DNA from 2 places in the Lysinibacillus phoenicis genome. Region 1 is predicted to be linked to the other one. Evidence: a T-box and tRNA genes for the amino acid it is inferred to sense, from the RefSeq annotation. Region 1 holds a T-box; the other holds one or more tRNA genes.
The links. The T-box of region 1 lies ahead of leuS (leucine--tRNA ligase). A T-box ahead of a tRNA ligase gene usually reads a tRNA of that ligase, here a tRNA-Leu.

Region 1 (9,838 bases):
ATAAAAATGGAACTAAAAAGAATAACAGTTAAGTATCCTCCAATGATGACGGTATATAAAATCCACCCTTTTACCATAAATAAAATGAGCATGACGATATTCAAAGCTTTAAGAGTCCATACAGCACGTCGATGGCCCCTAGAAACATACCCCTTTGGAATGTTGAACCTTTTCCTCATTATTTTTTCGACAAGCATATGAATAGCTAGTAGAAGGACTAGAAAAACAACATAACCTTTCATTCCAAATTTAGCTTGATCTTTGAGAGTGAGGTTTTCATAAGCCTTTGTCAGTTCTCTATTATTAACTTTATAAAATGATTTATGGTCATGATCTTCTATTAGAATACTTTCCTCACCTATGAACATCTTCAACTTAATGATCTGGTCATTTTCAAACTGTGCCCAAACATCCTGTATGGTACGAAATAAAAATTGGTTCTCTTCATATTTCTGTGTTACTGTGGCCTGCTGTAATAGCTGCTGTAATAATTCCTTTTCGGGAATTTGTTTATATACTTTTTGGCCAATCGTCCACCCAGGTCTTCCCGCTAGAAAGGTCTCCTCATCTGAATTTGAAATCATCGTATATTTTTTTACTGTTTCTTGCTGTGCCAGGGTAACAATTGAAGCTTGACGAGTTTGCTCCATCTGTCCTAATGGCCCCATCTCTACTAACAAAAGTAGTATGAGTATCGCACCTATAAAAATCAGTGGATATGACCAGCGTTTTGTTACCTTTTTTTCTTGCTGTACTCGCTGTAGAATATCCTGCTGTAATGATTGCGTAAATCGTGGTGCTTCGCCAAGTTCTTGATCCAACTTCTCTTTAAAAGTTGTCATCTACTAACACCTCCCACTCACTTTTCTCTAATCTTTCCTGTAACATTTTTCTTGCTCGGTGCAATCTAGTTTTAATCGTATTTTCTGTACATGCAAGAATATCTGCCATTTCCCTGATCTTTAATTCCTGATAATAATAAAGGATAGCTACCTCTCGATAAGTAATTGGTAACTCAAATAAAGCACACTTTAATGTTGATCGCTCATCCTTAACTACTAATTCCTTTTCCGGAGTACGTTTACTTGCACCCATATGTATTTTTTCCATCAATAGATGTCGTTTATTTTTCCAACTTCGTAGATAATCATGACTTTTATGTACGGTAATTTTGACTAAATACGTCTTTAGGGAGGATCTTTGTTCAAAACGATTCTGCTGACGTTAATACGCGAAAAATACATCCTGAACAATTTCTTCAGCAATCGACCAGTCCTTTACATATAGATAAGCCACTCGTAAGCAATATTCACCGTGCTCTTCCATAATGGCTGCTAAATGCTCACTCACCCAAACACCTCCTATACACATTCACCCTATAGTCGTAATCCATTGCTTATTGGTTTCAAAAAAAGAAAATAACCGCTACGTTTTTACGATGGACATAATTTTTCAAAAACTCCACACAATAAAAAAGCATTGTAACAAGCATTTTTTTCATCGTTGATTTTAATGATTTTATTTGGAATATGTCGGTTATACACTGTATTTATCGTATTCGTATGCCAAGAAGCATACTTTTTTTCTTTTTTCTATTGAATAACTAGCAAAAAAACTGTTATAGTGAGATTGTTTGTCTGACGTCTGACTAATTAGATCTTAAGCTGTTCTTTTGAAATTGGAACATCATGGCAAAAAATATTATATATAAATATGGAGGAAATGATGAGGTACTTAATATCCTTGTGTGGATTGTTACTTGTTTTTGCATTAGCTTTTTTAATGAGTAAAAACAAAAAAGAAATAAAATATAAATATATAGTTATTATGTTAATCATCCAATTTTTATTGGCAGCTTTACTACTCAATACAACAGTTGGTTATGTTCTAATCAAAGGAATCACAAAAGTATTTGATCATTTATTATCATATGCCAATGCAGGTATATCATTTGTTTTTGGTGGTTTAGCAAATGAAGGAGAATCACCATTCTTTTTAACAGTATTATTACCGATTATCTTTATTTCAGTCTTGATCGGGATTTTACAACACTTTAGAATACTTCCCTTATTTATGAAATGGATAGGATTATTTTTAAGCAAAGTCAGTGGTATGGGAAAATTAGAGTCCTATAATGCCGTTGCTTCTGCTATGGTAGGACAATCCGAAGTATTCATAACGGTCAAAAAACAATTAGATAAGATTGCCCCTCATCGTATGTATACTTTATGTGCATCAGCTATGTCTACCGTTTCGATGTCAGTTGTTGGAGCCTACATGACAATGATTGAGCCTAAATATGTTGTAACGGCCATAGTCCTGAATCTATTTGGGGGCTTTATCATTGTGTCCATCATTAATCCTTATACTGTAGATGAAAAGGAAGATATCTTAACGATTGAAGATGAGCATAAGCAAGCCTTCTTCCAAATGATTGGAGAATATATTATGGATGGCTTTAAAGTAGCCATCATTGTTGGTGCCATGCTTATTGGTTTCGTAGCTTTAATGGATTTAATCAATTCACTATTTGATATGATTATCGGCATCTCTTTCCAAGAAATATTAGGCTATATCTTTGCACCAATCGCCTTCTTAATGGGGATCCCATGGAAAGATGCTGTTTCTGCTGGCGGCATTATGGCAACTAAATTAGTAACGAATGAATTCGTTGCCATGATCAATCTTGGTGACGTCTCAGCGTCCATGAGTGAACGTACACTGGGCATTATTTCTGTATTCCTTGTATCCTTTGCCAACTTTTCATCCATTGGTATTATTTCCGGGGCAGTGAAAGGGTTGAACGAAAGACAAGGAAATGTTGTTGCACGATTTGGCTTAAAGTTGTTGTACGGCGCTACACTTGTAAGTATCCTAACAGCTATTATTGTTGGATTGATTATTTAAACTGAATATGGGACTATTTTTGAACTGCACTCGACTCGGTTAGTTGGGTGCAGTTTTTCTGTATTGTATCTTCGTAATCGCTATGGGTTGCACATCAAAACAACGACATTTGCAAGATGTAGACAAGAAAGGATGAAAAGAAAGTTAGGTGCTAAGAATGACTGAATATGACCGCTTTGCCCAATTAAAGGCGTTCATGCCCAACACTTATCAAATTAAAAAAACACTCATTTGTTTTAACTCTTAAACAGATGAGTGTTCTTTCAGTTTTTCATCGTTCTGAATAATAGACTGATTCAAATGATTCTGCTCTTGAATGGGATCTATCCATTCCTTCACTTCAAAAAATTTAACGATGTTATTTAATGAAAAAGCCAAAAATACAATAGCACTAAAAAACTAAGTAGAGTGAAACTAAATAGAATTATTAGAGGTAATTTCTCTTTACGTTCTTTGATTCGATTCATTCTAAGAAATAGTACAATACAAAGGGGTAAGTGAAATACCAAAAAGAATAATAGGAACTATAGATAACAAAACTATTCTCCTTTTCTAATAATTAACATTGAGAACCTATCCAGAAAGGATCTGGATTTACTGTACCTGTCCATTTAAAAAATACAAAAGTGTTAAAAGAATTCCGTTTAATCGTTATAAATGAGAAGGATGGACCGAACCTGAAGGTTTCTTTAGTATTTCGTTATACTAATTTAAAAAGGACAAAACATATTAGTCATATAAAATATGTTTTGTCCTTTGATTTATTTTTTTATTTAGGTATTGATAACTATGTTTTAGTAATGCACATTTTAATTTATGTCTCTTTATTTAACGACAATATTGACAAGTTTGCCTGGAATAACGATGACTTTTACTAAGCTCTTTCCTGCCATATATTCTTGTACTTTTTCATCAGCCAACGCCACTTTTTCGATGTCCTCTTTTGAAGCATCTTTTGCTACGACGATTTTAGCACGTACTTTACCCGCAACTTGCACTGCTACTTCTACTTCATCATCCACAAGCTTAGCTTCATCATACGTTGGCCATTGCGCATAAGAAATTGTTCCTTCATTACCTAATAGCTGCCATAATTCTTCAGCAATATGTGGAGCGATTGGTGCTAGCATTTTAACAAAACCTTCCGCATAGGCTGTTGGGATCACATCAACTTTATAGCAATCGTTGATAAATACCATCATTTGTGAAATAGCTGTATTAAAGCGGATGCCTTCATAATCCTCTGTCACTTTTTTCACTGTTTGGTGATAAGCTTTTTCAAGTGTTTGATCGTTAGATACTTGAATTTTAGCAGAGATTGTTCCATCCTCTTCATTGACAAATAGACGCCAGATACGGTCTAAGAAGCGTCGTGCGCCGTCTAAGCCATTTGTAGACCATGCAACAGAAGCCTCAAGTGGTCCCATAAACATTTCATATAAACGTAATGTATCTGCCCCATGCGAATCGATGATTTCATCTGGGTTTACAACATTCCCTTTAGATTTAGACATTTTTTCATTACCTTCACCAAGAATCATACCTTGGTTAAATAATTTTTGGAACGGCTCTTTCGTATGAACAACACCTAAATCATATAACACTTTATGCCAGAAGCGAGCGTATAGTAAATGTAGTACAGCATGCTCAGCCCCACCAATATAAATATCAACTGGTAACCAGCGTTTTAGTAATTCTGGATCAGCAATCGCTTCTGTATTTGTAGGATCGATATAGCGTAAGAAGTACCAGCTAGAGCCTGCCCACTGTGGCATTGTATTTGTTTCACGACGGCCTTTTTTGCCTGTCTCTGGATCTACAACATTCACCCATTCTGCAATATTTGCCAATGGTGATTCACCAGTACCCGATGGACGGATATTATCTGTTTTCGGAAGCATTAATGGTAGTTCCTCTTCTGGAACAGGTGTGATCGTGCCATCTTCCCAATGAATCATTGGAATCGGTTCACCCCAGTAACGTTGACGAGAGAATAACCAGTCACGTAGACGATAAGAGATTTTCTTCTCCCCTACGCCTTTTTGCTCTAACCATTCGATTGCTTTCGCGATGCCATCTACTTTGTTTAAACCATTTAGGAAGTCCGAGTTAATATGTGGACCATCACCAGTAAATGCTTCTTTGCTGATGTCTCCGCCTTCAAGGACAGGTACAATGTCTAAGCCGAACGCTGTTGCAAATTCATAGTCGCGTTCATCATGGGCTGGAACCGCCATAATAGCACCTGTACCGTAAGACACTAGTACATAATCAGCAATCCAAATCGGTACTTTTTTACCGTTAATCGGATTCACTGCATAGGCTCCTGTAAATACACCTGTTTTCTCTTTCGCTAAATCTGTACGCTCAAGGTCAGATTTCATTTTGACCTTTTCTAAATAATCCTCGACAGCTTGGCGTTGTTCAGCAGTAGTAATCTGTTCTACTAATTTATGTTCAGGTGCAAGCACACAGTATGTAGCACCAAATAATGTATCAGGACGTGTTGTAAATACCGTGAAGTTTTGATCTGTACCATCAATATCAAATGTTACTTCTGCCCCTTCTGAACGACCAATCCAGTTACGTTGCATATCTTTAATAGACTCTGGCCAATCTACTTCCTCTAAGTCATCAATTAAACGGTCTGCATATGCCGTAATTTTTAGCATCCATTGTTTCATTGGTCGACGTTCTACTGGATGCCCTCCACGTTCTGATTTCCCATCAATTACCTCTTCATTCGCCAATACAGTACCAAGTGCTGGACACCAGTTCACAGCCACTTCATCGACATAAGCTAAACCTTTTTTATAAAGTTGGATAAAAATCCATTGTGTCCATTTATAATAGTTAGGGTCCGTTGTGTTAATTTCGCGATCCCAATCATAGCTAAAGCCTAGCTCTTGGATTTGACGCTTGAATGTCGCAATATTTTTTGCGGTAAACTCAGCTGGATCATTACCAGTATCAAGTGCATATTGCTCAGCTGGTAAACCAAATGCATCCCAGCCCATTGGGTGTAATACATTGTAGCCTTGCATACGTTTAAAGCGTGAAAGGATATCTGTTGCTGTATATCCTTCTGGATGGCCTACATGAAGTCCAGCGCCAGATGGATATGGGAACATATCTAGGGCATAAAATTTAGGCTTCGCTGTTTCATTTTCAGTTTTAAATGTTTTATTATCAGCCCAATATTGCTGCCACTTTTTTTCAATTTGTTGATGATTAAAACTCATTCTTTTTCCTCCTTCGATGGATCATGTTGCTCTTCATCAGAATTGACAAAATATTTAAAAAATAAAAAAACTCGCCCCATTCTTAAAGAAGGGACGAGAGAATTTGTACTCCCGCGGTACCACCCAGATTAGTGATTACACTCGGCTCAAGCTTCCTTAACGCGGAAGAAACGACACACGATATTTCACGCGGGCAGACTCAGAAGGCGAGTTCAACTTGCTTTCTTACTAGCTTTCACCAACCGCTAGCTCTCTAAAAAGAACCACAAATCTACTATTCCTCATCACAGTCTTTACATGATATTGCATTTATTCTAATGGAAAGTATTGAAAAGCACAAGCCTTTGTTTACAGGTTACCCATTACTGAACAATTAATTCCTTTTTTTCCTTAGTTTTAGATAAATCCTTACATTCATGAAAAGCAAAATGCTGACATCCAATGCATTGATTTACATCCAAATAGCTAATAGCTTTTGTAATTGCTTCTCCTGTGTGCTGATAAAAATGTTGCGCGCCTATTTTATCGTAGATTCCATTGTGCTGCAGGGCTACCTTTAAATCACCTTGCACACCAGTTAACAAAATAGTACCACCTTGCGCTATAAAGTTATCCATGATATTGCTAAAATATGCTTCACCAGTTGAATCCATAAAGGGCACTTTCCCCATTCGTAAAATCAAAACTTTTGATTTCTGATGTAACGCGCTTTCAATCGTTTGTTCAAACATTTGTGCTGCACCAAAAAACAGTGGACCTTCAATTGTATACATGCTAATTTGCGGACAATCATGCTGCTTGTGAACGACATGTGCCTGCACCTTCTCCCCTTTGAGGGAATGATCGGGTAATACTTTTGTGACAACAAGCTTTTCACTCATCCGTTTCGCAAATAAAAGCACAGCCAAGACTAGCCCTACTTCGACTGCTAATGTAAGACTAGTAAAGACAGTTAATAAAAAGGTAATCAATAATACAAGTGAATCTCCAGATTTTAACTTCACAATATGCGAAAAATGGTGTCGTTCACTCATATTCCAAGCTACTACCATTAACACAGGAGCCATACTTGCTAACGGTATGTGTGACGCATATGGAGCTAATAACAATAATGTGACTAAGACAAACACACCATGGATGATACCTGACATAGGAGAAACTGCGCCTGTTTTAATATTGGTCGCTGTACGTGCAATCGCACCCGTGGCAGGTATACCTCCAAACAATGGCGTCACGATATTGGCAATCCCTTGCCCAATAAGTTCCCGGTTGCTGTTATGCTTACTATTTGTCATCCCGTCTGCAACGACAGCAGATAGCAGAGATTCTATGCCTCCTAGCATTGCAATGACAAACGCTGGACCAATAAGCTGTTGTAAGCGTTCCAACGTAATAGGAGGAAAAGCAAAATGAGGTAATGAATTAGGAATTTGACCATAGGCTGTTGCAATAGTGGAAACTTGTCCTGAAAAGAAGAACGTTGCCACAAGAGTTGAAACAACAATTCCAACTAATGCACCAGGAACTTTTGGAAAAAGTTTTGGTGTGATGATAATCGTTAGTAAACAAAGGATTGCCGTAAAGATACTATAAACATTCGTCGTACCTAGCTGCTTAACGATTTCTTGTATATTGTCCATAAAATATTCATGTCTTTCCATATTGGTTAGCCCTAAAAAATTGGCAATTTGACCTGTAAAAATAAGAACAGCTATACCTGCAGTAAAACCAACTGTTACAGGGCGAGGAATAAACTTAATTAAAGACCCCAGCTTAAAAATACCCATTAAGCAAAGCAGAACCCCTGCCATTAAACCGGCAAGTAATAAATCTTCATAGCCATAAGTAAGGACAATTCCTAATAATACCGGCACAAACGCTCCGGTGGGCCCACCAATTTGATATTTAGATCCACCAAAAAGCGAAATAAGGATACCAGCAATACAAGCGGTATAAATACCATACTCAGGTTTCACACCAGATGCAATGGCAAAGGACATGGCGAGTGGAATGGCGACAATCCCAACAATAATTCCAGACATTACATCCTTCTTTACATGATGAACTGAATACCCTTCAAAGCGTCCTGTAAACAGTGACTTCATAGATAAATCTTCCCTTCAAAATAATAAGCAAAGCATAATTTTTAAACATCATTGATTTACTTATTGTCTTCGTCACCTTCATTGCTCGTCATTTCTTCTAATCTTGAAATGGTATTAACTAAATGGTTATTAAAAATATCCTTTGCCACTCCGAGTAATTCACCAATCATTGGATCACTTAAAGAATAGTAAACTTTTTTACCTTCTTTCACCCCATAAACAATATTTTTAGCACGTAAAACACTTAATTGCTGTGAAACTGCCGAGCCCTCTTTTTCTAAACAATCTTGAATCTCGTTGACACTTTTCTGACCATCTACAAGGAGTTCAAGTATTCTAATACGTAACGGATGTGCTAATGCTTTAAAAAAATCCGCCTTAAACTGTTGTAAGCCCTCTTCCATAAAAAAACCTCCATATCACTACATATTCAAATATTTGAATATATATAATTGTAAGCCTGTTGACAATATTTTTCAATATCTCCTATAAAAAAGAGCAAAACCTAGTGTTATACACACTCGATTTTGCTCTCTTTTTATTTTGTTAGATTATTAATCTACAACTATATTGTTCTTTTTTAAAGGATAATCGTAAGTTAAACATGGGATAATAGCCAACAGCACAATGACCACTAAGGTTAACACTAGAGGGATCATCCCAAACTGATCCACCATTATCCCGCCGAATAATGGCCCAATCATCCGTCCCCCAGTCGCAGCACTATTAATTATGCCCTGATAAAACCCTTGTCGTCCTTTTGGTGCAAGTTGATTCGCAATGGTTGGCAATGCGGGGGTATAAAACATTTCGCCAAATGTTAAAACAAGCATCGCTGCACCGAACATTTTAAAATCACTTGCAAAGGCAATAATTCCAAAAGAAATGGCAATAAGCGTTACACCAAACACTAACTGACGTTTTAAATGATGCTCCCACCGTTTTACAAGAGGCGCAATAAGAGGTTGCCCCAAAACAATAAGTAGACCATTTATTGTCCAAAGTAAGCTGTATTGTTTTAACCCCAAGCCTAAATCTTGGGTATAAGACGAAATCGTTGCACTCCATTGAGAATATGCTAGCCAACATAAAACGGAGGACGCACTAATAATTAACAAAGCATAGAATGGTGCCTTGTTAACAATTCGTTTACTTTCACTAACGACACTCTTCGGTGCAATACTCCCTACCTCTAAACGCTTAAATGTAAATAGCGCAATGAAAAAGAATAAAATATACATCCCTAAATTTACTTTAAAAACATAGTCAAATTGATAATCTGCCACTATACCTGCAAGTGCAGGTCCTACAGCAACTCCAACATTCTGTGCCAAATAGATGGCATTAAAGGCTTTTCGTCCGCCCTCTGGCCATGCAGCACCAGCTAATGCAAACATACTTGGAAAAACGATGCCCCCACTAAAGCCGAGTATTGTTAAAAACCACACATAATGTGGCCAACCGTGCCAAATCGTTAAACCAATTAGTGAAGCAATCGTTAACAGAATGCCAAACATTATAGCCTTATAGCCACCAATTCTATCAAATAAGTAACCTCCTAGTAGGTTACCAAGTACCCCAGCA
Region 2 (9,838 bases), 430 kb from region 1:
TCACTTGATTGTAAAAAAAGCTAGACTCAAAGTTTTCTAAAGAAACGCTAGTTACTTTTTTGTTTAACATCGCTTTAAATAAATAATTCACTCTTAAAGAAATTTTTCGAAATAGATAATCTTGAATTTTTCCAGATAGTTGTCCAAATAGACTAAGAAACGTTATTGCTACAAGGAGAACTAACACAAATCCCAATTCATTAGGGATTTTCTGCACCACCGTTAATTGATCTATCAACCTTTTCTGTAGCAAAATTTCTAAAGGTAACATAATAGAAGTTATTATGCTTAAAAGAGTTAAAAAAAGAAATATGCCCTTTTGTTCTCTCCAAATATTTTTCAAATAAAAATACTGTGAATAGAAAAAGTCTCTAACAGGTCGATCTTTCTCATGGAATTTTAATTCATTCAACTTCATAGTCATTCACATCCAAAAGATTTTCTAAACTTGCGATTCCTTTCTTCTCTACTATAAAATTATTAGTATTCAAAACAAGATACAATGGAAAAACATCTATTTTTAACTGATTAGATAGAATTTCTTCTTCAATAAAATAAATATATTCATCCTCTAAATAGCTCAGGTTATCCCGATTTTCTATCGTATCCGTTGCTATAAAAATATACTTTTCTTTTTTAACAGGAACTAAAAAATTGAGTTTTGCTAATGTTGCTTTACAAGCAGAACACTGACTATCAATAAATACTAAAGTCTGCACATTAACCTCATTCATAATATCTTGAACTTTAACAGATTCAAATTGTTTGGTCTTTAATGAAATCAACGGAAAAACAGATTTTTCCATCGGTCCCCATTTTTCTACATCTAACACTCGTCTAGTTCTTAATGAAATCAAAATACTAAGGATTAATACACAAGAAATGATGACGAAAGCATAATAGAATTCCGTGTCCATCGTTACACCACCTCTACGTTTCTTCTAATAATTATTAAAGTGATGAACCATAAAAGAACAGGTACAAGATAAAATATATTGCCAAAGTCAAGTATATTCATATTACCTTTATCAAAATACAGTAGTGGCACTATACTGAAAAACATGCATACACTTTGTATTAAGCCACCCAGTCCTGTCTTAGTTGGAATTAAATTGCCGAAACATTTACAGTCCTCTTCTATCTTATTAATAAGTGCATACGAATTAATAATGATAAAGAGTAAGATTAAAGATAAGGCACTAATATAAAGTATAGGGTGAGCATAAATAAACAAACTGACACCTATTACAATTTCAAATAATGGGAATAACAATGCCACTAATGTTATTAAAATATCATTGATAGGAATATACTTTAAAAAAAACTGCTTTGTATTTGAATGTGAGATTAATTTAGAAACCCCAGAAAGTATCAATACTAAAGCAGAACCATAACAAAAAATATAAATCATAGTATCTCTCCTAAAAAAATTAAGAAAATTAATGTGAATTTCACATAATTGAATCCTAAATTTTTTATATTTATATTGATAGGTATGTTTTCAAAACAACCGCAGTTACGTGTCTTTCCTCCTTTAGAAGGTTTAAACAGTAAAAATAGATTGAATAATTGCAACATTACAGCGGTCATACATATGTATACATTCACAAATTGAATTAATAAGGAGATACCTACAAGCACATCTAAACTCACTAAAATGCTTACGAATATCGGAGATATTTTTATTTTTTCATTTATCGCCACATAATAATGATAAATTTTAAAAACTTTATTGAATCCGTTTTTTAGAAAAATCATTGCTACAACCAGATAAACAATAATGATATTCAGTCACCTCATTTTCTTTCAAATCACTTTTAAAATCCTTTAATATACAAGGATTTTAATAGTAAAATACACACAAAATTTTATATCATTTCAAAGAGATTTACCTTATGAGGAAAAATTCATTATATCTTCCCAATAATGTTTTTCACCCATATATAGTAATACTGGAATTTCTTCAATTTGCAATTGATTTAATTTCATCAAATGTTCGACTTTTATCTCGTCATCGTTTTCAAATACCACTTTTATCAAAATAACTTCATTCTTTTTTGAAATTCTACGATAAATAGCATTCAAAACATATAAATTATCAAAAATGTTATTTTCATCCGAAATCAAATATGTTCTTTCCTTATCCAGTACATCTATTTGCTCAATCTGTATAAATCTCCGCTGAAAATCAATGCAGTTTCTTAATTTTGTCAAATTATAAAAAAAGAAAATCAAAAATACAATCACGAAAATTAGTATCATACCTTATTTATCAGTTAGAAAAATATGAAAACGTTCATTTCACATTTTGTAGGAGTATTGTGCTATTACTATAGGGCAAATTTAGTTTTTGTATTTATTTTCTGCTAAAGAACCATAATGATTCATCATACCTGACTCTTCACCAAAACCTGTTCTTGACTATACATTCCTGTTACAACTTTTATGTAATAAAAAAGTAGAACATTAATTACAGTTAACATCGAAATAAAATAAACTAGTTTTGGTATTAACCTATTTATAGGTTAGCAGTCATCTTTTTCTGCAGAACAACTAACCGTTTCAGTCTTACAAACATAACATATATTTACAACTCCAGAACCATAACATGGTTCGGTTCTATATTTACGTCTTCTATAACTACCTTTTACAGCACCTGTTTCATCAAAAAATGGCAATTCTTTACCCCAGCCACATTGACCTTTAATGATTTCCGAACTATTTCCACTATCTAAAAGCATTGGTTTGCTATATGTCATTAACATAATTATTTCCTCCTGTAACCCTTAGAAATAGCACAATATACCTACACTAACAACCTCCTTATTAATATTGATTCATTTCACTTCTTGCATAATCCATACTTCAATGGAGAACAGTAATAAAAAAGCTTCATCTATCAACAAACCATTTCTCCACTTATATAAATTTTCTTCCCAAAACTCTTCTGAACAAAGACCTAACTTTGAGACAACTAAAGGGGACTTTACATTAGAATAAATTGAATTCCAATTTTTCCTTATACTCTTTAATGTATGAGCAATGTGTGATGTTTTATTTATACGCAGTCGAATACTGTCAGGTAACTTATTTTTCTGAGAGTCTCTTAAAATTTTTTTCGTGTAGAAAGGATCAAAGAGAATATGACTAGGGATTTTAATCATAAAAGAAATTAATTCCCTATCTAAAAAAGGATGTTTTATATCCGCACCATAAAAGCCACCTATCGCCCTATCCATATAATGATTGGCTTTTGCATTTAACATTTGATAAAATAAATTTCTAGCATGATTCCGTTTATTTTTAGTGGCTCTACTAAAAGGATGTGGTTGAATGATGTACTCACGTAATCCTTTAAAAGCAGACATATTTGTATACATACAATATTTAGTTAAATCGCCGAACATATCCTTTATTTTTCCTTCTCTAACGTAATCTCTTAATAAATACGGCGGATTCGTTAAAAGTTGGTCACCACCATAACCTGTTAGGATACTATATGTATTATTGTTTACACTTGACTCTATTAAGGGAGAAATAAATTCACATGTAGGAGCAGTAGCATACGGTTCGTCAAAACGTAATATATTATTCCGAAGATCTTCATACATCAATACTGAATCATAATTTAGAAAAGTACCTTTAGAATTATATTGTTCTAATAATTCCGTTATATATGCACTTTCATCGCATTCCTTTAATTCATCAAAAACAACGCTTACCGAATTAATTTCTCCGTATCTTTGCCCCAATCGTTTTGACACATTAAAAATAGTAGTTGAATCTAAGCCACCGCTTAATAACACCGTATTTCGCTTGCTTTTGTGTACTCTCCTCAAAACTGCTTTGTTCAAAATACTTTCGAATTCTTCAATTAACGCTTCCCGATTAATAGTTGTCTCCTTCACCATCCATTTATCAGAAAATAATTCATCATAATTCACATACTTTATTAGGTTAATTTCCTTATTTTCATAAACAAACATATTCCCACTCGGTAAACGCAAGATGTCTTTATATGGCGTTAAATAGGAATCAACAATTCCATTTGCATTTAGATATTCTTGAAAGTAAACACCGTTCAACTCAGGTGTATTTAGATAACTTTTCAATAGAAAGATATCGCTCGCAACTACTAATTTTGTATCGGTTTTTAAATAAAAGAGCCTTTTTACCCCCAAGGTATCTCTACAAGCCATTAATGTAAAATTCTTTTTATCAAATAGAACAAATGAAAATTCGCCATCTAAACGCTTCACAAAATCCAAACCAAAAGTGTTATAAAGGGAAATTAAATTAGTGAGTAATTCTTGTTCTGTCCAATCAACATTTTCATATACACCATGATTCAAAATATTGTATATCACAATGTCTCCCACTATTAACACATCATTATTTTCAAAAAACACATATGGGGTCGTATTTTGAGCATATGCTGCTTTCAAAACAAAGTTCTGTGAAGATGTGTTGAAATAATTTACTTTTGATTTACTGTTGATCTTAAGATGTCCATTATCATTTATTTCACATTCCGAATTATTAATAAATTCAAATAAGTACCAATTCAACTAGGTTCAACTTCCTTCATATACGAGTTAGAATCTATAATTACTTTCAATGAATCAATATTTTCCATTTCTTCAAACAAATTGTGTCCCTGATACCGAATCCATGCATGTGCCTCTAACGGAAATTTTTTTATCCCTATTACCATGTTTACTGGTATACCATACTTAGATTGAAGTATCTTATAACCAATTAAAGTTTTGTGTATACAATCCGCTTTCCTAGGATACCAACAGCAAACATGGTCTAAAAGAATAAACCATTCCAAAATCTCTTCAGAGTTCTCCTCAGTCAAAGCCTCATTAGAACCATTTATAGAATATTTATTTATATAGCTTCTAAAGACTTTATCAAAACCTTTTCTTCGAATTTGGAAATCTAAAGATATTAATTCTTTGTATAAATATAAAAAATTATACAAATTTAATTAACCCTCCTTTTGACAACGAATTTAAAAATCCATCTAAATCCTTTTGAATAATCAAAATATCTTCATTTGTTTTTTTAGCTATTAATCTGGAAATATCAGAGATTATCGGTGTTCTATCTAACTCTTCCCAAATAAACGAACTAAATTTATCTAGTGCGTAAATTTGATTCGTATAAATATTAATAATCAGATATTCATCCTCTTCTTTATAGGAAAGAAGAAACTTTGATTTTTTTACACGCATCTCTTTACCACTTCCTACTCTTTTACTGTGTGAACAATCTCTAATACTGTTCTTGATTACTACTATACACAGTAATAAGCCCTAGCAGTTTCTTTACTCTTAACATCTTCTTTCTTCCACATAACCGTTTTTTCCCTACTTACTTCATTACGTTTATGATGATATAAACGTAATGAAGTAAAATAATAACTCTTGTGCATATTGATTTTATCCGCATCAATTCCATCAACCTATACATAAATAAAACTGTACGTAGATTGATAACTAACAATCCGCGTACAGTATAAATGTCAACACCAATAGGCTCTTACATATTCGAGAAATCGAAGCTGAGATCGATTTTTCGTTTATCTATCTATTAGTTGAAAACTTGTAATCTCTTAGGAAATACAAAAAGCTCACAAACCTTGATAGTACAAGGTTTGTGAGCTTTCTAAACTTACTAAATGTAACGTATATATACGTAATGATACCGGTGGTCGGGGTCGAACCGACACTCCAAAGGAACACGATTTTGAGTCGTGCGCGTCTGCCAATTCCGCCACACCGGCATAATGGAGATAAAAAAAATCGGATAAACCGATTATCAGATAAAATATGGAGGCGGCAACCGGATTTGAACCGGTGATAAGGGTGTTGCAGACCCGTGCCTTACCACTTGGCTATGCCGCCATCATATTGGAGCGGAAGACGAGGTTCGAACTCGCGACCCCCACCTTGGCAAGGTGGTGTTCTACCACTGAACTACTTCCGCAAAAATGGCTGGGGTACTAGGATTCGAACCTAGGCATGACGGAATCAAAATCCGTTGCCTTACCGCTTGGCTATACCCCAACAATGGGGCGACTGATGGGAATCGAACCCACGAATGCCGGAACCACAATCCGGTGCGTTAACCACTTCGCCACAATCGCCATTGTATTATGATGTTTATTAATTTTATATTTGATGGGGCGACTGATGGGAATCGAACCCACGAATGCCGGAACCACAATCCGGTGCGTTAACCACTTCGCCACAATCGCCATAAAATTAATTGGCAGGGGCAGTAGGAATCGAACCCACACCAAAGGTTTTGGAGACCTCTATTCTACCGTTGAACTATGCCCCTATAGTAAAAAAAACTGGTGGAGGGGGACGGATTCGAACCGCCGAACCCTAAGGAGCGGATTTACAGTCCGCCGCGTTTAGCCACTTCGCTACCCCTCCGGGAAAATGGTGCCGGCTATAGGAATCGAACCCACGACCTACTGATTACAAGTCAGTTGCTCTACCTGCTGAGCTAAACCGGCAAAAAAATATGGTGGGTCAGGACGGAATCGAACCGCCGACACTTAGAGCTTCAATCTAATGCTCTACCAACTGAGCTACTGACCCATATTTAAAAAATAAATGGCGGTCCCGACCGGGATCGAACCGGCGATCTCCTGCGTGACAGGCAGGCATGTTAACCGCTACACCACGGGACCATTTGGTTGCGGGGGCCGGATTTGAACCAACGACCTTCGGGTTATGAGCCCGACGAGCTACCACTGCTCCACCCCGCGATAATACTATGTTGTTATGAAAAATATGGTGGAGGATGACGGGCTCGAACCGCCGACCCTCTGCTTGTAAGGCAGATGCTCTCCCAGCTGAGCTAATCCTCCATCTGGGTATTTAAATGGTGACCCCTACGGGATTCGAACCCGTGTTACCGCCGTGAAAGGGCGGTGTCTTAACCACTTGACCAAGGGGCCTTCGTTTGGAATAAATCAAAGTGCTGGCGGAGAGTAAGGGATTTGAACCCTTGAGACAGTGTTAACCGCCTACACGATTTCCAATCGTGCTCCTTCGGCCACTCGGACAACTCTCCAAGAATGGCTCCGAAGGCAGGACTCGAACCTGCGACAACCTGATTAACAGTCAGGTGCTACTACCAACTGAGCTACTTCGGAATAATTTTAGTATATAGCCTAGCGACGTCCTACTCTCACAGGGGGAAGCCCCCAACTACCATCGGCGCTAAAGAGCTTAACTTCCGTGTTCGGTATGGGAACGGGTGTGACCTCTTTGCCATCATCACTAGACTATTTGAAAGACAATACCTATTATAACATATTTTATCAAAATTACAAGTATATTATAATATTTTATTCTTTCAAAACTGGATAAACGTACATTGACTGCTTCAAACAATTTGGTTAAGTCCTCGATCGATTAGTATTCGTCAGCTCCATGTGTCACCACACTTCCACCTCGAACCTATCTACCTCATCGTCTTTGAGGGATCTTACTTACTTGCGTAATGGGAAATCTCATCTTGAGGGGGGCTTCATGCTTAGATGCTTTCAGCACTTATCCCGTCCACACATAGCTACCCAGCGATGCCTTTGGCAAGACAACTGGTACACCAGCGGTGTGTCCATCCCGGTCCTCTCGTACTAAGGACAGCTCCTCTCAAATTTCCTACGCCCACGACGGATAGGGACCGAACTGTCTCACGACGTTCTGAACCCAGCTCGCGTACCGCTTTAATGGGCGAACAGCCCAACCCTTGGGACCGACTACAGCCCCAGGATGCGATGAGCCGACATCGAGGTGCCAAACCTCCCCGTCGATGTGGACTCTTGGGGGAGATAAGCCTGTTATCCCCGGGGTAGCTTTTATCCGTTGAGCGATGGCCCTTCCATGCGGAACCACCGGATCACTAAGCCCGTCTTTCGACCCTGCTCGACTTGTAGGTCTCGCAGTCAAGCTCCCTTGTGCCTTTACACTCTACGAATGATTTCCAACCATTCTGAGGGAACCTTTGGGCGCCTCCGTTACCTTTTAGGAGGCGACCGCCCCAGTCAAACTGTCCGCCTGACACTGTCTCCTGCCCCGCTAAGGGGCATGGGTTAGAATTTCAATACAACCAGGGTAGTATCCCACCGACGCCTCCTTCGAAGCTGGCGCTCCGAGATCTCTGGCTCCTACCTATCCTGTACAAGTTGTACCAAAATTCAATATCAGGCTACAGTAAAGCTCCACGGGGTCTTTCCGTCCTGTCGCGGGTAACCTGCATCTTCACAGGTACTATAATTTCACCGAGTCTCTCGTTGAGACAGTGCCCAGATCGTTACGCCTTTCGTGCGGGTCGGAACTTACCCGACAAGGAATTTCGCTACCTTAGGACCGTTATAGTTACGGCCGCCGTTTACTGGGGCTTCAATTCGCAGCTTCGCTTGCGCTAACCACTCCTCTTAACCTTCCAGCACCGGGCAGGCGTCAGCCCCTATACGTCACCTTACGGTTTTGCAGAGACCTGTGTTTTTGCTAAACAGTCGCCTGGGCCTATTCACTGCGGCTCTCATGCGCTTGCACGCTCAAGAGCACCCCTTCTCCCGAAGTTACGGGGTCATTTTGCCGAGTTCCTTAACGAGAGTTCTCTCGCACACCTTAGGATTCTCTCCTCGACTACCTGTGTCGGTTTGCGGTACGGGCACCTCTCACCTCGATAGAGGCTTTTCTTGGCAGTGTGAAATCAGGAACTTCGTCCATATGGACTCGCCATCACAGCTCAACGTTACAGTGTGCGGATTTGCCTACACACACGCCTTACTGCTTGGACGCGCATAACCAACAGCGCGCTTACCCTATCCTACTGCGTCCCCCCATTTCTCAAACGGTGAGGAGGTGGTACAGGAATATCAACCTGTTGTCCATCGCCTACGCCTGTCGGCCTCGGCTTAGGTCCCGACTAACCCTGAGCGGACGAGCCTTCCTCAGGAAACCTTAGTCATACGGTGGACGGGATTCTCACCCGTCTTTCGCTACTCATACCGGCATTCTCACTTCTAAGCGCTCCACCAGTCCTTCCGGTCTGACTTCAACGCACTTAGAACGCTCTCCTACCACTGACATCGTAGATGTCAATCCACAGCTTCGGTGAATCGTTTAGCCCCGATACATTTTCGGCGCAGCGTCACTCGACCAGTGAGCTATTACGCACTCTTTAAATGATGGCTGCTTCTAAGCCAACATCCTGGTTGTCTGTGCAACGCCACATCCTTTTCCACTTAACGATTACTTTGGGACCTTAGCTGGTGGTCTGGGCTGTTTCCCTTTTGACTACGGATCTTATCACTCGCAGTCTGACTCCCGTGTATAAATATCTGGCATTCGGAGTTTGTCTGAATTCGGTAAACCGGGATGGCCCCCTAGTCCAAACAGTGCTCTACCTCCAGTATTCTCATCACGAGGCTAGCCCTAAAGCTATTTCGGAGAGAACCAGCTATCTCCAAGTTCGATTGGAATTTCTCCGCTACCCACACCTCATCCCCGCACTTTTCAACGTGCGTGGGTTCGGGCCTCCAGTAAGTGTTACCTTACCTTCACCCTGGACATGGGTAGATCACCTGGTTTCGGGTCTACGACCACGTACTATTTCGCCCTATTCAGACTCGCTTTCGCTGCGGCTCCGCCTTCTAAAGCTTAACCTTGCACGTAATCGTAACTCGCCGGTTCATTCTACAAAAGGCACGCTATCACCCATTAACGGGCTCTAACTACTTGTAGGCACACGGTTTCAGGATCTCTTTCACTCCCCTTCCGGGGTGCTTTTCACCTTTCCCTCA

Region 2: it encodes a tRNA-Leu, which carries the amino acid that the T-box ahead of leuS (leucine--tRNA ligase) is inferred to sense. The anticodon was not compared.

Annotation. Positions count from the first base shown of each region.
Region 1 covers NZ_JBDFMP010000002.1:3,943,544-3,953,381, reverse strand. The annotation lists gene ABC382_RS21325 (hypothetical protein) at 1-842, opposite strand, end outside; partial or broken gene ABC382_RS21320 (sigma-70 family RNA polymerase sigma factor) at 829-1,203, opposite strand; gene ABC382_RS21315 (hypothetical protein) at 1,225-1,350, opposite strand; gene ABC382_RS21310 (NupC/NupG family nucleoside CNT transporter) at 1,726-2,907, shown strand; gene leuS (leucine--tRNA ligase) at 3,732-6,149, opposite strand; T-box leader at 6,236-6,446, opposite strand; gene ABC382_RS21300 (SulP family inorganic anion transporter) at 6,512-8,254, opposite strand; gene ABC382_RS21295 (ArsR/SmtB family transcription factor) at 8,311-8,658, opposite strand; gene ABC382_RS21290 (MDR family MFS transporter) at 8,809-9,838, opposite strand, start outside.
Region 2 covers NZ_JBDFMP010000002.1:3,511,934-3,521,771, reverse strand. The annotation lists gene ABC382_RS19080 (ABC transporter ATP-binding protein) at 1-418, opposite strand, end outside; gene ABC382_RS19075 (hypothetical protein) at 405-917, opposite strand; gene ABC382_RS19070 (MauE/DoxX family redox-associated membrane protein) at 920-1,411, opposite strand; gene ABC382_RS19065 (hypothetical protein) at 1,408-1,770, opposite strand; gene ABC382_RS19060 (hypothetical protein) at 1,894-2,127, opposite strand; gene ABC382_RS19055 (hypothetical protein) at 2,526-2,765, opposite strand; gene ABC382_RS19050 (asparagine synthase-related protein) at 2,838-4,568, opposite strand; gene ABC382_RS19045 (lasso peptide biosynthesis B2 protein) at 4,565-4,987, opposite strand; gene ABC382_RS19040 (PqqD family protein) at 4,980-5,240, opposite strand; tRNA gene ABC382_RS19035 (tRNA-Leu) at 5,711-5,791, opposite strand; tRNA gene ABC382_RS19030 (tRNA-Cys) at 5,839-5,912, opposite strand; tRNA gene ABC382_RS19025 (tRNA-Gly) at 5,920-5,994, opposite strand; tRNA gene ABC382_RS19020 (tRNA-Gln) at 6,000-6,074, opposite strand; tRNA gene ABC382_RS19015 (tRNA-His) at 6,079-6,154, opposite strand; tRNA gene ABC382_RS19010 (tRNA-His) at 6,190-6,265, opposite strand; tRNA gene ABC382_RS19005 (tRNA-Trp) at 6,278-6,351, opposite strand; tRNA gene ABC382_RS19000 (tRNA-Tyr) at 6,366-6,449, opposite strand; tRNA gene ABC382_RS18995 (tRNA-Thr) at 6,457-6,532, opposite strand; tRNA gene ABC382_RS18990 (tRNA-Phe) at 6,542-6,617, opposite strand; tRNA gene ABC382_RS18985 (tRNA-Asp) at 6,634-6,709, opposite strand; tRNA gene ABC382_RS18980 (tRNA-Met) at 6,713-6,787, opposite strand; tRNA gene ABC382_RS18975 (tRNA-Val) at 6,814-6,889, opposite strand; tRNA gene ABC382_RS18970 (tRNA-Glu) at 6,905-6,979, opposite strand; tRNA gene ABC382_RS18965 (tRNA-Ser) at 7,004-7,095, opposite strand; tRNA gene ABC382_RS18960 (tRNA-Asn) at 7,101-7,177, opposite strand; rRNA gene rrf (5S ribosomal RNA) at 7,194-7,309, opposite strand; rRNA gene ABC382_RS18950 (23S ribosomal RNA) at 7,420-9,838, opposite strand, start outside.